DNA from 3 places in the Exiguobacterium sp. ZOR0005 genome. Region 2 is predicted to be linked to each of the others. Evidence: predicted binding sites of a transcription regulator. Region 2 holds the regulator's gene; each other region holds the start of a gene.
What was found. The regulator Rex, encoded in region 2, represses fermentation and respiration genes when NADH is low (regulators of the CRP and FNR family bind a similar motif). The targets are predictions, from matches to a motif close to TTGTGAAATATTTCACAA.
Positions count from the first base shown of each region.

Region 1 (4,271 bases), on a different contig from region 2:
CCGTCATCGACCTCGATGCCGTTTGAATTCGAGAAGCCGGATGTGTGGGTCCGACCGTGTGGATGATGACAGTAGCAGTTCGTGACGTAGATGGCGTCACTATGATGCGTCGTAATGCCGTCATCCCCGTAATTTGTCGCCTCGCAACGGTCGAGCCAGACGTAGCGGCTTCCTTTCGCTGCACGTAAGCCGTCACCGAGATAGTGGTAATGAGGGGCGGTAATATCAAACGCGTGCAGCCCGGCGTTTTTCGCCGTCACGTGATGAACCCATCCGAATGTGACGTGTGCGAGTGTCAACGCGCTTGAAGCCGTATCCCCGCTAGACGTTCGGTCCACAGCACCGAGTCGGTCGACGTTCCAGTCAAGTGTCAGATGGGCGATTTCGATATGGTGGTTTCCGAGAAATGGGGTCGCATTCCGGAGCAGTCGCCGATATTTAGGTGCCTGGTCGTGAAGCTTGATCGTCGTTTCGTCCTGCCCCGCCCCTTCGAGCACACAATTAGATGGGATACGGATGCCTCGCACGACATAAACGCCAGCCGGAACGTACACATGACGATTCGAGCGCAAGGCGAGGCGAAAGGCGAGCGTGCAGTCGGTCTTGCCATCCCCGACGGCCCCGTACTCGGTCACATCGATGCGTCGTATCGTTGCTTGTCTCAAGTTTAAATATTCGGCATCAAGCCGACGCATCCAGACGGGGCGGACGAGATCATCGACGATCTCGAGCGGGAGGGAACTCGTCACGGGGGTGATCCGTTCCGTCAGCGGTATGCGTGACGCGTACGTCTTCCGTTGATCGGGATAGCGATCCCGTCTCGTCGCCGCATGCCAAGCAAGCGTGTCGGAAAGTAACTCGTCTTCGTTCCAATTGGAATGGGCTGCGATGCTTGCGCGAATTTGTTTCGGGTTGATTCGGTCCATCATCTTCGTCTCCTCCTAGCAATCGATTCACTTGAATCTACCCGTTTTTAAAGTATTTTTAGCAAACCGAAGTATTTAGTAGACAGAAGCATTTATCCGTGGTATATTACATATGTGCTTAATTAAGAATAGCTGGAAACATAATTCACAAAACGCTTTGGATTATTTTTCGTTTAAGATAATCCTATAGGTTTGTGATTTTTTATTGGTCAGTTTTTTCTAGTAAGGCACTACTAGAACGCACAGCGTTTATTTCAGGAGGGTTCATTATGAACACAGGTAAAGTAAAATGGTTTAACTCAGAAAAAGGTTACGGCTTCATCGAAATGGAAGGCGGAGACGACGTATTCGTACACTTCTCAGCAATCCAAGGCGACGGCTTCAAGACACTTGAAGAAGGCCAAGCAGTAACTTTCGAAATCACTGACGGAGCTCGTGGACCACAAGCTTCTAACGTTGAAAAAATCTAATCTTCCTTTCTAAGGAATATGATAACCTGTTCGCTTCGGCGAGCAGGTTTTTTTGTGTCCGTGTGTTTAATCGCTTGTCCCCGGGGAAAGAGTATACGAGTGACGATTACAAGGAGGTTTTTTAGAATGGATGCATTACAAACGGCAAAACAGATTCTAGACCATAGTAACGTGGGAACGATGGCTACCGTTTACAAAGGGAAGCCGCACAGCCGCTACATGACGTTTTTCCATGATGAGTTGACACTCTATACCGCAACTTCAAAAGATACGGATAAAGTGGACGAGTTGCAAAACAATCCGTACACGCACATTTTGATTGGTTATGACGGGGATGGAGTCGGGGACACGTATCTCGAGATTTTAGGTGAGACGACCGTGTCGGATGACGAGTCGATGAAAGAGAAAGTGTGGAATGAGAAGCTCGAAGGCTGGTTCGAGGGACCGGATGATCCGAAACTCGTCATCTTGAAAATCTCACCACAATCGATGCGGGTTATGAACAAAAAAGGTCAAGCACCGCAAGAAGTAACTTTATAATGTAAAGAAGAGACGTCGAAAGGGACGTCTTTTTTTATTGACCAATTTCCAAAAAGTGACTGACCTGTGTCACACATATGAACGAATCGTGAACGATTATCATAGTATATGTGAAAAGGTGAACATGGATGATATATTGTGAATGTAATCACATATAAGTCATCATTCAACATAACAAGGAGGAATTATCATGTTCACAAAGTTTTGGCAAAACCATAACATCGCGACCGGCATCTTGACCGTGCTTCGGATTTGGCTCGGTTATCACTGGCTCACAGCCGGATGGGGCAAAGTCACAGGCGACTTCTCGTCAGGCGGGTATCTTCAAAACGCGGCGTCGCTCGCTACAGGTGACCATCCAGCCGTCGCAGGTTGGTGGGCCGCTTTCCTGGAAGGATTCGCGATCCCGAACGCTGCCTTGTTTGACATCTTGATCCCGTACGGTGAGGTTCTCGTCGGTCTCGGGCTCTTGCTCGGTGCTTTGACTCGCAGCGCTGCTTTCTTCGGTCTCGTCATGAACATGGCGTTCTTGCTCTCTGGTACGGTCAGCACGAACCCGACGATGCTCATCGTCTCGGTCCTTATCCTCGTCGCCGGCTATAACGCTGGGAAAATCGGGGTCGACGGTTTGTTCCTTCGCAAGTTCGTCGAAACGAAAGTCATGCACCGTTCACCAAATCGTCAAATAGCGTGACGAATTTATGACATTCTCTTGTGACAAACCGCTCGTTCTTCGGCTACGATGAACGTAGCATAGATTGAAAAGGAGAACGATCATGAACGCTACACAGTTTAAATGGCTCGGATATACGGAAGGAATGTCATTCCTGCTCCTCTTATTGATTGCGATGCCACTCAAGTATTTAGCAGGTATGCCGCTCGCCGTCAGCATCGTCGGCGCGGCCCACGGTTTCTTGTTCGTCGCGTACGTGGCGGCCGCCGTTTACATGGCATGGCGCTTTAGCTGGGGCTTCAAGGTTTTGGTCATGGCGGTCATGGCGTCGGTCATCCCGCTCGGACCGTTTCTATTGGAGAAGCGAGTCCTCCCATCAACAGAAAAGACATCGAACTGAACACGTTCGATGTCTTTTTGCGTTCACTGATGGGCCGAGGCACTTTCAGATTCGCCGAGGACGACCGCCTTTTCAGCAGCGATGTCGTGCCGAATCCGGTGCATCGCGAACAACGTAAGCGACAGCAGACAGACCATACAAATCGCATATAGGAGCGCAGTCGATACCCACTCACTGAGTGCCCCGAATAATACAAATCCTAGCGGCGTGATGCCCATGGCGAGTGATTCGAGGACGCCCATGACCCGGCCGAGATAACTCGGCTCCGTATTCGTTTGTAAGAACAATTGAATCGGAATATTAACGCGGATGATGAAAAATCCACTCAGTAAGGCGAACCCTGTCAGGAAGACGATGGCCGGCGTGACCGAGAAGTTGTAATAAAGCGGGACCGCCGGCGCGATGAATAGGCAACTGATGATCATGAGCGCAGTCCGAGTTGTCGCTAAACGATATTTGATTTTAAAGAGCGGTAACGCGTGGGCGAGCGAGGCGACTAAAAAGCCGACGGCGAACATGCTTTCCAAAAAGCCGAACTGGAGTGGGCTGACGCCGATTTCCTGTAATGCGGCAATCGGAAATAGTACCTCTGAAGCGACGAAGAAGAAGTTGAGAAACGCCGCGAGAACGGTCAACGTCCACAGGACCCGTTGTCGTTTCAAGTAGCGAAAGCCGGAACGGACGTCGTCCCACGTCGATTGATCGGTAGGAACATGTTCGTACGCTCGGAATGTGAGGCGGGAGGCAAACAAGGCGGCAACGATGAACAAGAAGGAAGAGCTGAACAAGAACGTGGAGACGGGTAGCAACGTGAACAATGCTCCGGCCAACAGTGGTGTACCGATGCTCGAGACGGAGATGATGCTTTGGATGAGCGAGTTGGCGCGTTGGAGTCCGTTCTCGTCAAACAAGAGTGGAATTGAACTGGTCAGCGTGACCGATAAGAAAGTCGAGACGACGGAGAGCAGACATGTGATAATCAAGAAAGCAGGGACGCCGAACGTCCAGACGAGACTTGCGAGCCCGGCCAAGAAAAACAAGAGGGCGTTGAGTGATTCCATCGCGATGATGACGCGCTTGCGGTTCAATTTGTCGGCATACGCGCCGGCAAACGGAGAAAGCAACACACGGGGCAACGTTCCTGCGAGTAAGACGAGGGCGAACTGAAGCCCCGACCCTGACGTCGTGAGCACTGTCAATCCAGCGACGAACGTGAACAAGCTTGAGGCGAACAGTGACATGAACTTTCCGAGCAACAAGAC
Region 1 covers NZ_JTLB01000017.1:59,516-63,786, reverse strand. The annotation lists gene L971_RS07550 (glycoside hydrolase family 55 protein) at 1-929, opposite strand, end outside; gene L971_RS07545 (cold-shock protein) at 1,196-1,396, shown strand; gene L971_RS07540 (pyridoxamine 5'-phosphate oxidase family protein) at 1,523-1,936, shown strand; gene L971_RS07535 (DoxX family membrane protein) at 2,127-2,630, shown strand; gene L971_RS07530 (DUF3817 domain-containing protein) at 2,713-3,009, shown strand; gene L971_RS07525 (MFS transporter) at 3,033-4,271, opposite strand, start outside.
Region 1: a site for Rex is predicted at 2,073-2,090, ahead of L971_RS07535 (DoxX family membrane protein). Genes of this name have one in related genera too.

Region 2 (4,271 bases):
AAAACAAGATCGTCGGCACGACGGTAGACTCTCCGCGGATGAGCTCGGACACGTATTCGGTCCCGGTCGGCACGATGAAGGCAAGACCGGTCAAAAACGCGTGAAGCCAGTCGATCCGCAGCGCACGGGACCGCATCATGAATGGAGCTCCTCCCATTCCGCATACAGTGCCGTGATCGATTCTTTCGTCGCATCGGACTCGGTCGACAGTTCTTGAGCCCGGGCGAAGTCGTTGAAGACGTCCGGTTCGCAAAGAAGCTGTTCAATCTCTTCGAGGCGCGCCTCGTGCTGTTCGATTGTGAGCTCGATCTCTTCGATCCGTTGCTTCATCCTACGTTCTTCACGTTGTTGTTCCTTGTCGGCCCGCTGTTTTTTGACGACGACTTGTTTCGTCTCGGCGAGGGCGAGGCGGGCGAGCTCCTCGAGTTCTTCTTTCTTCTCGACGTAATACGAGTAGTCGCCGAGATACTCGTCGATGCCGGTCGGTGTGATCTCTAAGACGCGCGTGGCGAGCCGGTCGATGAAGTACCGGTCGTGCGAGACGAAGAGGATCGTGCCGGGATAGTCGAGGAGTGCGTTCTCGAGGATCATCTTCGAGTCGAGGTCCAAGTGGTTCGTCGGCTCATCCAAGATGAGCAAGTTCGGCTGTTCGAGCTTTAATTTCGCGAGCGTCAACCGGGCCCGCTCGCCGCCTGACAGCTCGTGGACGCGTTTCATGACGTCGTCGCCGCTGAAGAGGAACTGACCGAGCAGGCTGCGCACGTCTTGCTCGCGCATGAGCGGCCAGTCGTTCCAAATCTCGTCGATGACGCGGTTTTTATCGGACAGGTTCTGTTGCTCCTGGTCGTAATAGCCGATCTCGACGCCGGTGCCGTAACGGATGTCACCGGTGAGTGCCGGCTGTTGTTTCGTCAACACTTTCAAGAGCGTCGACTTGCCGACCCCGTTCGGGCCGACGAGGGCGACCGATTCGCCACGCTGCAATTGGAAGCGGAGGTTTTGAGCGATCGGTTCCTCATATCCGATGGCGAGGTCACTGCCGCTCAACACGTCGTTCCCGCTTTGGCGCTTGATCGTGAACGAGAGGACGGCACTGCGCTCGTCACCGTCCGGCGCGTCCATCCGGTCGACTTTCTCGAGACGTTTCCGGACGCTTTGGGCGCGTTTCGTCGTCGTCGCCCGGGCGATGTTCCGTTGGATGAAGTCTTGCATCTTGGCGATCTCTTCTTGCTGTGACTCGAACTGCTTCTTCTCTTGTTCGTAGATGGCTGCTTTTTGTTCAAGGTACTTCGTATAGTTCCCGACGAAGCGACGGCTCCGGTGGCGTGACAGCTCATAGACGACCGAGACGACCCGGTCGAGGAAGTAGCGGTCGTGGGAGACGATGAGGACGGCGCCTTTATAGCCGCTCAAGTACTTCTCGAGCCAGGCGAGCGTCTCGATGTCCAAATGGTTCGTCGGCTCATCCAAGATGAGGAGGTCCGGGCTTTGCAGAAGCATCTTCGCCAAGGCGAGACGGGTCCGCTGACCACCTGAGAGCGTGTCGATTTGACGTTCGAAGTCGTCCGGATAGAAGCGCATCCCGTGGAGGACGGAGCGAATCGTCGCTTCATATTGATAGCCGCCCCGGTCTTTGAACGTGTGCTGTTCCTCGTCATACGCGGCGAGGAGACGTTCATAGGCGTCCGCGTCGTTCAAGATGCGCTCCGAGCCCATGTCTTGCTCCATCCGCCGAAGCGTCTGTTCTTGTTCGATCAAATCGGAGAAGACGGTGAGCATCTCGTTCCAAATCGTCTCGTTCGATTCTAACCCTGAGTCTTGGGCGAGGTAACCGATCGTCACATCTTTCGGTTTCATGATGTCGCCTGAGTCATAGTTATATTCCCCGGCGATGACTTTGAGGAGCGTCGATTTGCCGGCGCCGTTTCGGCCGACGAGGGCGACGCGCTCCCCTTCTTGAATCTCAAGTTTGACGTTCTCTAAAATCGGCTCGACGCCGAATGATTTTGACAGGTTGTTGACTTGCAATAGGATCAAGTGAAAAAACCCCTTTCTCTGTATTTAGTATACTGTATTTTTTAGTCTTTTCAGGTATATTCGTTGAGTGCTTATGTGAATTCGTTTACAATCAAGGTGTATGAAATCAGATTCGTTTGAAACGCGTCGTAAAAAGGAGGCTCTTTCCGTTGAGTCAAAACGAACCAAAGATTCCGCAAGCGACAGCCAAACGGTTGCCACTATACTATCGATTTATCCAAAGCCTGCATTCGTCAGGCAAACAACGTGTCTCTTCTGCCGAACTGAGTGAGGCGGTCAAAGTCGATTCGGCGACGATTCGTCGCGACTTCTCTTACTTCGGTGCACTCGGTAAAAAGGGATATGGCTATAACGTGCAGTATCTGTTAGACTTTTTCCGAAAGACGTTAAACCAGGACGAAATCACGAACGTCGCCTTGGTCGGTGTCGGTCATCTCGGGACAGCTTTCGTCAACTATAACTTCCTTAAAAACAATAACACACATATCGTCGTCGGGTTCGACGCAGACGAGACAAAAGTCGGCACGACGATGTCCGGTGTCCCGATTCATCACGTCGATGAGATGGAACAGATCATGAAGCAAAACAAAATCGATGTCGCCATTCTCACGGTCCCGTCCGCATACGCGCAGTCGGTCGCCGATGATTTGGTCCGCTTTGGCATCAAAGGGATTTTGAACTTCACGCCGGCGCGTTTGACGGTGCCGGATACGGTCCGCGTCCATCATATCGACTTGTCGATCGAACTCCAGTCGCTCATTTACTTTATGCAACATTATCCATCTGCTGAGGGGGTCCATCAATAATGGAATTTCTATTATCATCACCCGTCGTCGGGATGCCGGGTGGCGTGAGTTTGCTCATCATCGCCATCATCGCGCTCATCATCTTCGGACCGAAGAAATTGCCTGAGTTCGGCCGTGCCGCCGGACAGACGCTCCGCGAGTTCAAAAATGCCACGAACGGCATGATGAAAGAGCATGACGAGAACGACAAGAAAGACTCTGAGAAGAAAGAACAGTAATCATGAACCATGAAACTGATCAAGAGCGGGCGCTGTCCGATCACTTGACAGAGCTGCGGAGACGACTGATGCTGTCGGCATTTGTCGTCTTTGCCTTCTTTTTGATCGCTTTGCCGAGTGTCAAATACGTGCTCGCCTATCTACAGGCGGACCTCGTCGAACGAGGACTAGAACTGAACGCCTTTGGGGTCGCGGACCCGCTCATGATTTACTTGAATTTGGCGCTCGTCATCGGTCTCGTCGCGGCCAGTCCGTTTCTACTGTATCAACTGTGGGCGTTCGTCGCACCTGGTCTGCATCCGAACGAGCGGAAAGGGACGCTCGCCTACATCCCGATCATCTTTATCTTGTTCCTCGTCGGTCTCGCGTTCGCCTATTATTGGCTGTTCCCGCTCGTCCTCGACATCTCGACAGATCTCGGGCAAGACCTCGGGCTGACGCAAATCATCGGAGCCTCGAACTACTTCACGTTCTTGTTGCAACTGACGATTCCGTTCGGTCTGTTGTTTCAGTTGCCGGTCGTGACGATGTTCTTGACGCGAATCGGCGTCGTGACACCGTATTTCCTGTCATCGATTCGAAAGTATGCCTATTTCGCCTTGTTCGTCGTCGCCGCGTTCATCACACCGCCGGACTTGACGTCGCACCTCATGGTGTCGCTGCCGCTCTTCTTCTTGTATGAGATCAGTTTATCGATCTCACGCATCACGTATCGGGGCGTACTTCGCCGGGAGAAAGAAGCGATGGTGAAAGAACAGATGGATTTGATGAAGCAAATGAATGAGAAGTGAGCATCGCGTTCTTGGACGCGGTGTTTTTTTGAACGAGTAAGTGTGACATCGCCGTGGTAAGATAAGGGGACCATCAACAAATCGGGGAGGATAGGTCATGTGGGAATACTACGGGGACGCGCTCATCGCGGTCGGCATCTTGACGACGGCGCTTCTCATCGGTGCGCTTCACTTTTTACGTTCGTCACATAAACGAAGACTGACGCTCCCGCTCCTGATCACGGGAGTCGGCTACACGCTGTTCCTCATCGGTCTCGTCTTCATCCGAGGCTGGGACGGGATGGGGTGGAGTTTGGTTGGATTTAGTCTATACGCCTTCGGGCTCATCATCTATATTTTCGTCGCCACGTACCTTTGGTTTCAACAGCGGCGACTCGAGTCGTGACCATCCTATCCTTAGGGTGGTCTTTTTGTGTCAC
Region 2 covers NZ_JTLB01000006.1:60,191-64,461, reverse strand. The annotation lists gene L971_RS02720 (hypothetical protein) at 1-139, opposite strand, end outside; gene L971_RS02715 (ABC-F family ATP-binding cassette domain-containing protein) at 136-2,037, opposite strand; gene L971_RS02710 (redox-sensing transcriptional repressor Rex) at 2,187-2,843, shown strand; gene tatA (twin-arginine translocase TatA/TatE family subunit) at 2,843-3,061, shown strand; gene tatC (twin-arginine translocase subunit TatC) at 3,064-3,852, shown strand; gene L971_RS02695 (YesK family protein) at 3,950-4,237, shown strand.

Region 3 (4,271 bases), on a different contig from region 2:
CTTTAGGGCCAAGGGCGATCGTCTCATACGTTCGCGGTTTCCGATAGTGGATGAACGCGGCGATGAGCCCGACGAGCATACCGAGAGCTGGAATGGCCATGATGCTGACGATGTTGACGTCGCCGACGGCCATGCCGTTCGTCTCGACGTTTGGGAGTAAAATCTCGTTCAAGTAGATGCCGCCAAACCCGACCGGCAGGAGCATGTACGGGGTGACGAGACCGAACGTGAGAATCGTCGCCACGAGGCGACGGTCAAGCTTCAACTCGTTGAACAAGACGAGGAGCGGCGGTACGACGATCGGGATGAAAGCGATGTGAATCGGCAACGCGTTTTGCGAGCTGATCGCAAGTAATAGTAATAACGACAACAGCATCGCTTTCACGAAGCGGACGTTCTTTCCGGTGACGTCGCGTCCTGACAAGCTGATCAATTTCTCAGCGAGGACGTCCGGGAGTCCCGTCTTCGACAAACCGACGGCGAACGCGCCGAGGAGCGCGTAGCTGAGCGCGATGGACGCGCCTCCGCCGAGACCGTCGCTGAACGCGGCGAGCGTATCGTTAAACCCGAGACCGCCGACGAGGCCGCCGACGATGGCCGCGAGGATGAGCGATAACACGATGTGCACTCGACTGATGGCGAGAGCGAATAAGACAACAACGGCTAATAAGACAGCGTTCATAGTAATCCAACACCTTTCCTTAAAACTCTTTCTCTTATTATCACTTTAATATGATAAAGACTTTTGAAATTTAACATATGAAACCATGCTTGTCAAATCAAGTATTGAAAAAAAGCGATAACTCCGAAAAGTTATCGCTTGCTCGTCATCATTCGACGTTATGGTATACCTGACGCACATCCTCGAGGTCTTCGAGCACATCGAGAAGCTTCTCGAACTGTTCTTTCGACGCGTCGTCGAGGGTGATTTCATTTTGTGGAAGCATCGTCAACTCGGCGATTTCGAACGATTCGATCCCGGCTGATTTGAATGCGGTTTGGACGGCGTGGAACGCCTCTGGCTCCGCGTAGACGATGATCGTGTCTTCTTCTTCAAGAATATCGCGCACGTCTAGGTCATGCTCCATCATGAGTTCGAGCACTTCGTCCGAATTCATACCGGAGACGCCGATGACGGCCGTCGCGTCGAACATGTAGGCGACCGAGCCGCTCACGCCCATGTTGCCGCCGTTCTTCCCGAACGCGGCGCGCACTTCGGACGCCGTCCGGTTGACGTTGTTCGTGAGCGTGTCGACGATCACCATCGAGCCGTTCGGGCCGAACCCTTCATAACGTAACTCGTCAAAGTTTTCCTCGTCGCCGCCTTTCGCCTTGTCGATGGCCCGGTCGATGATCGCTTTCGGGACGTTATACGTCTTCGCCCGCTCGACGACGAATTTGAGCGCTTGGTTCAGTTCAGGGTCTGGCTCCCCTTGGCGGGCGACGATATAAATCTCCCGACCGAACTTCGCATAAATCCGACTCGTGTTGGCGTCTTTTGACGCCTTTTTTTCTTTGATGTTGTTCCATTTACGACCCATTACATGTCATCTCTCTTTCCATAGTTCGATTGATTCACTGTCGATTATATAAGAAGAACGGAGCATTGACGAGAAAAATTCATCCCTCGCTCTTGTCCATCTTCTCGACGATCTCCGTCAGCGTCTTCAAGCTATCAATCAATCGTTCGGTCTCGTCATCGTCTAAAAAGGCGAGGCGATCTTCGAACAGGCGGCGGAACGAATCGCGTCGTTCCCGGAGTACTTGTTCGCCTTTCTCGGTCAATTGATTCCAGATGACACGGCGGTCCCGCTCATCCGGCACACGCGTGATGTATCCTTCATCGACGAGTTTCGTGATGAGTGGCGTCACGTTCGGTGGGGCGATCGACAACGTCTCGCTAATGTGCCCGTTCGTCACCGCACCTTCGTCCTCGATTAACATCAATAGATGAAAGTGTGAGAAGTTTAAGTTCGGGATTTGCGGGAGGTCAGAGCGACGTAGCAATTTTCTACGAATCAATGGGATCAGTTTGACGAACTGATCGGCTGCATCTTGTCTAGGCATAAGTCTATTCACTTCCTAATTAGGTTCTATCTTACATTATACACGAGTGAAGAGGGCTTGGACGACCAATCAGCGTGATGTGAGGAAATACACACGTATTTCGACATCCAGACGCCATAAACAATGTAAGCGTTTACATAAAGCAGGCGTAGCATTTTCATGAAAACGCATTCGATTTTACGAAGGTACGGAGTAAAATGCAAGACCTATCCTCATTCTTCAAAAAAATATTGTGAAAGAGTTCACATTGTTGTCACGCACAAAATCCTGAAAACGGTGTATTCTATGAATGTGAAGGAAAGCACAAACTCTTCTTGAACTAACTGATTGCCCCGTGCTCTCCATCAAGTCAAACTTATCAGCTCTCATTCATGAGGAGGAAACCAACATGGCAGTTAAAGAGAAAGCAGTAGTAGAAACATCAGCAGAACAAATGGTCGACACGCTCGTCACACAAGCGCATAAAGCGCTCGATACGTTGATGGCGTTTGACCAAGAAAAGATCGATGCGATCGTTCAAGCGATGGCGCTAGCCGGACTCGAACAGCACGTCGCTCTCGCAAAACATGCATATGAAGAAACAGGTCGTGGTGTATTTGAAGACAAGATGATCAAAAACATCTTCGCGACAGAATATATTTACAACTCGCTCCGTGGCGAGAAGACGGTCGGCGTCATTGAAGACGACGAGCAAAACGGCATCACGTACATCGCCGAGCCGGTCGGTGTCGTCGCTGGGGTCACACCGGTGACGAACCCGACGTCAACGACGATGTTTAAAGCGATCATCGCCATCAAGACGCGTAACCCGATCATCTTCGGTTTCCACCCGTCAGCACAACAGTGTTCAAGCGAAGCGGCCCGTATCCTTCGTGACGCAGCCATCGAAGCCGGGGCACCGGAACATTTGATTCAATGGGTCGAAAAACCGTCACTCGACGCGACGAAAGCGCTCATGAACCACCCGGGTGTTGCCATGGTACTCGCGACAGGTGGAGCGGCGATGGTCAAATCGGCGTACTCGACTGGTAAACCGGCACTCGGCGTCGGTCCTGGTAACGTCCCAGCCTACATCGATAAGACGGCAAAAGTGAAACGCGCCATCTCGGACGTCATCTTGTCGAAAACGTTCGATAACGGTATGATCTGTGCGTCTGAACAAGCGATCATCGTGGACCAGGAAGTATATGAAGAAGTGAAAGCGGAAATGACGGCACTCGGATGCTACTTCTGCTCGCCAGAAGAGAAAGCGAAACTCGAGACACTCGTCATCAAAACAGACTCATGTGCGGTCAACCCGGAAATCGTCGGGAAACCGGCAGCGTGGATCGCCGAGAAAGCTGGACTCAGCGTTCCGGCCGACACGAAGATTTTGATCGCTGAACTTGAGACGGTCGGTGCGACAGAACTTCTCTCACATGAAAAATTAAGTCCGGTGCTCGGTGCGTACAAAGTTCAATCGCGTGAAGAAGGATTTGCCATCGCTGAGAAGATGCTTGAAATCGGCGGCCTCGGTCATACGGCAGCGATTCACTCGACAGACGACGACGCCATTCTCGCGTTCGGACTTCGGATGAAAGCTTGCCGCATCATCGTCAACTCGCCAACGGCACACGGCGGGATCGGTGACCTCTATAACGAAATGACACCGTCGCTCACCCTCGGTTGTGGGTCATACGGTAAAAACTCCGTCTCTGAGAACGTGACGGCGAAACATCTACTCAACGTGAAAAAGGTGGCGAGACGTCGCGTGAACATGCAATGGTTTAAAGTCCCTGAAAAGATTTACTTCGAGAAAAACTCGGTCCAATACCTTCAGTCGCTCACATCGAAGAAACGGGCGATGATCGTCACGGATGAAATGATGGTCAAACTCGGTTTTGCCGATAAAGTCATCAAAAACTTGCCGGCTGGCGTCGAGTACCGCATCTTCGACCAAGTCGAGCCAGATCCATCCGTTGAAACAGTCATGCGTGGTGCTGAAGCGATGCGTCACTTCAAACCGGATATGATCATCGCACTCGGCGGCGGTTCGCCGATGGATGCCGCGAAAGGCATGTGGCTCTTCTACGAACGCCCAGAAGAGAAGTTCTCGAACCTTCGTCAAAAATTCATGGATATTCGCAAACGGACGTACAAATTCCCGACGCTCGGAAACAAGTCGATGTTCGTCGCCATCCCGACAACATCTGGTACGGGTTCTG
Region 3 covers NZ_JTLB01000023.1:113,336-117,606, forward strand. The annotation lists gene L971_RS10105 (Na+/H+ antiporter family protein) at 1-682, opposite strand, end outside; gene L971_RS10110 (YebC/PmpR family DNA-binding transcriptional regulator) at 831-1,541, opposite strand; gene L971_RS10115 (MarR family winged helix-turn-helix transcriptional regulator) at 1,621-2,067, opposite strand; gene adhE (bifunctional acetaldehyde-CoA/alcohol dehydrogenase) at 2,456-4,271, shown strand, end outside.
Region 3: a site for Rex is predicted at 2,298-2,315, ahead of adhE (bifunctional acetaldehyde-CoA/alcohol dehydrogenase). Genes of this name have one in related genera too.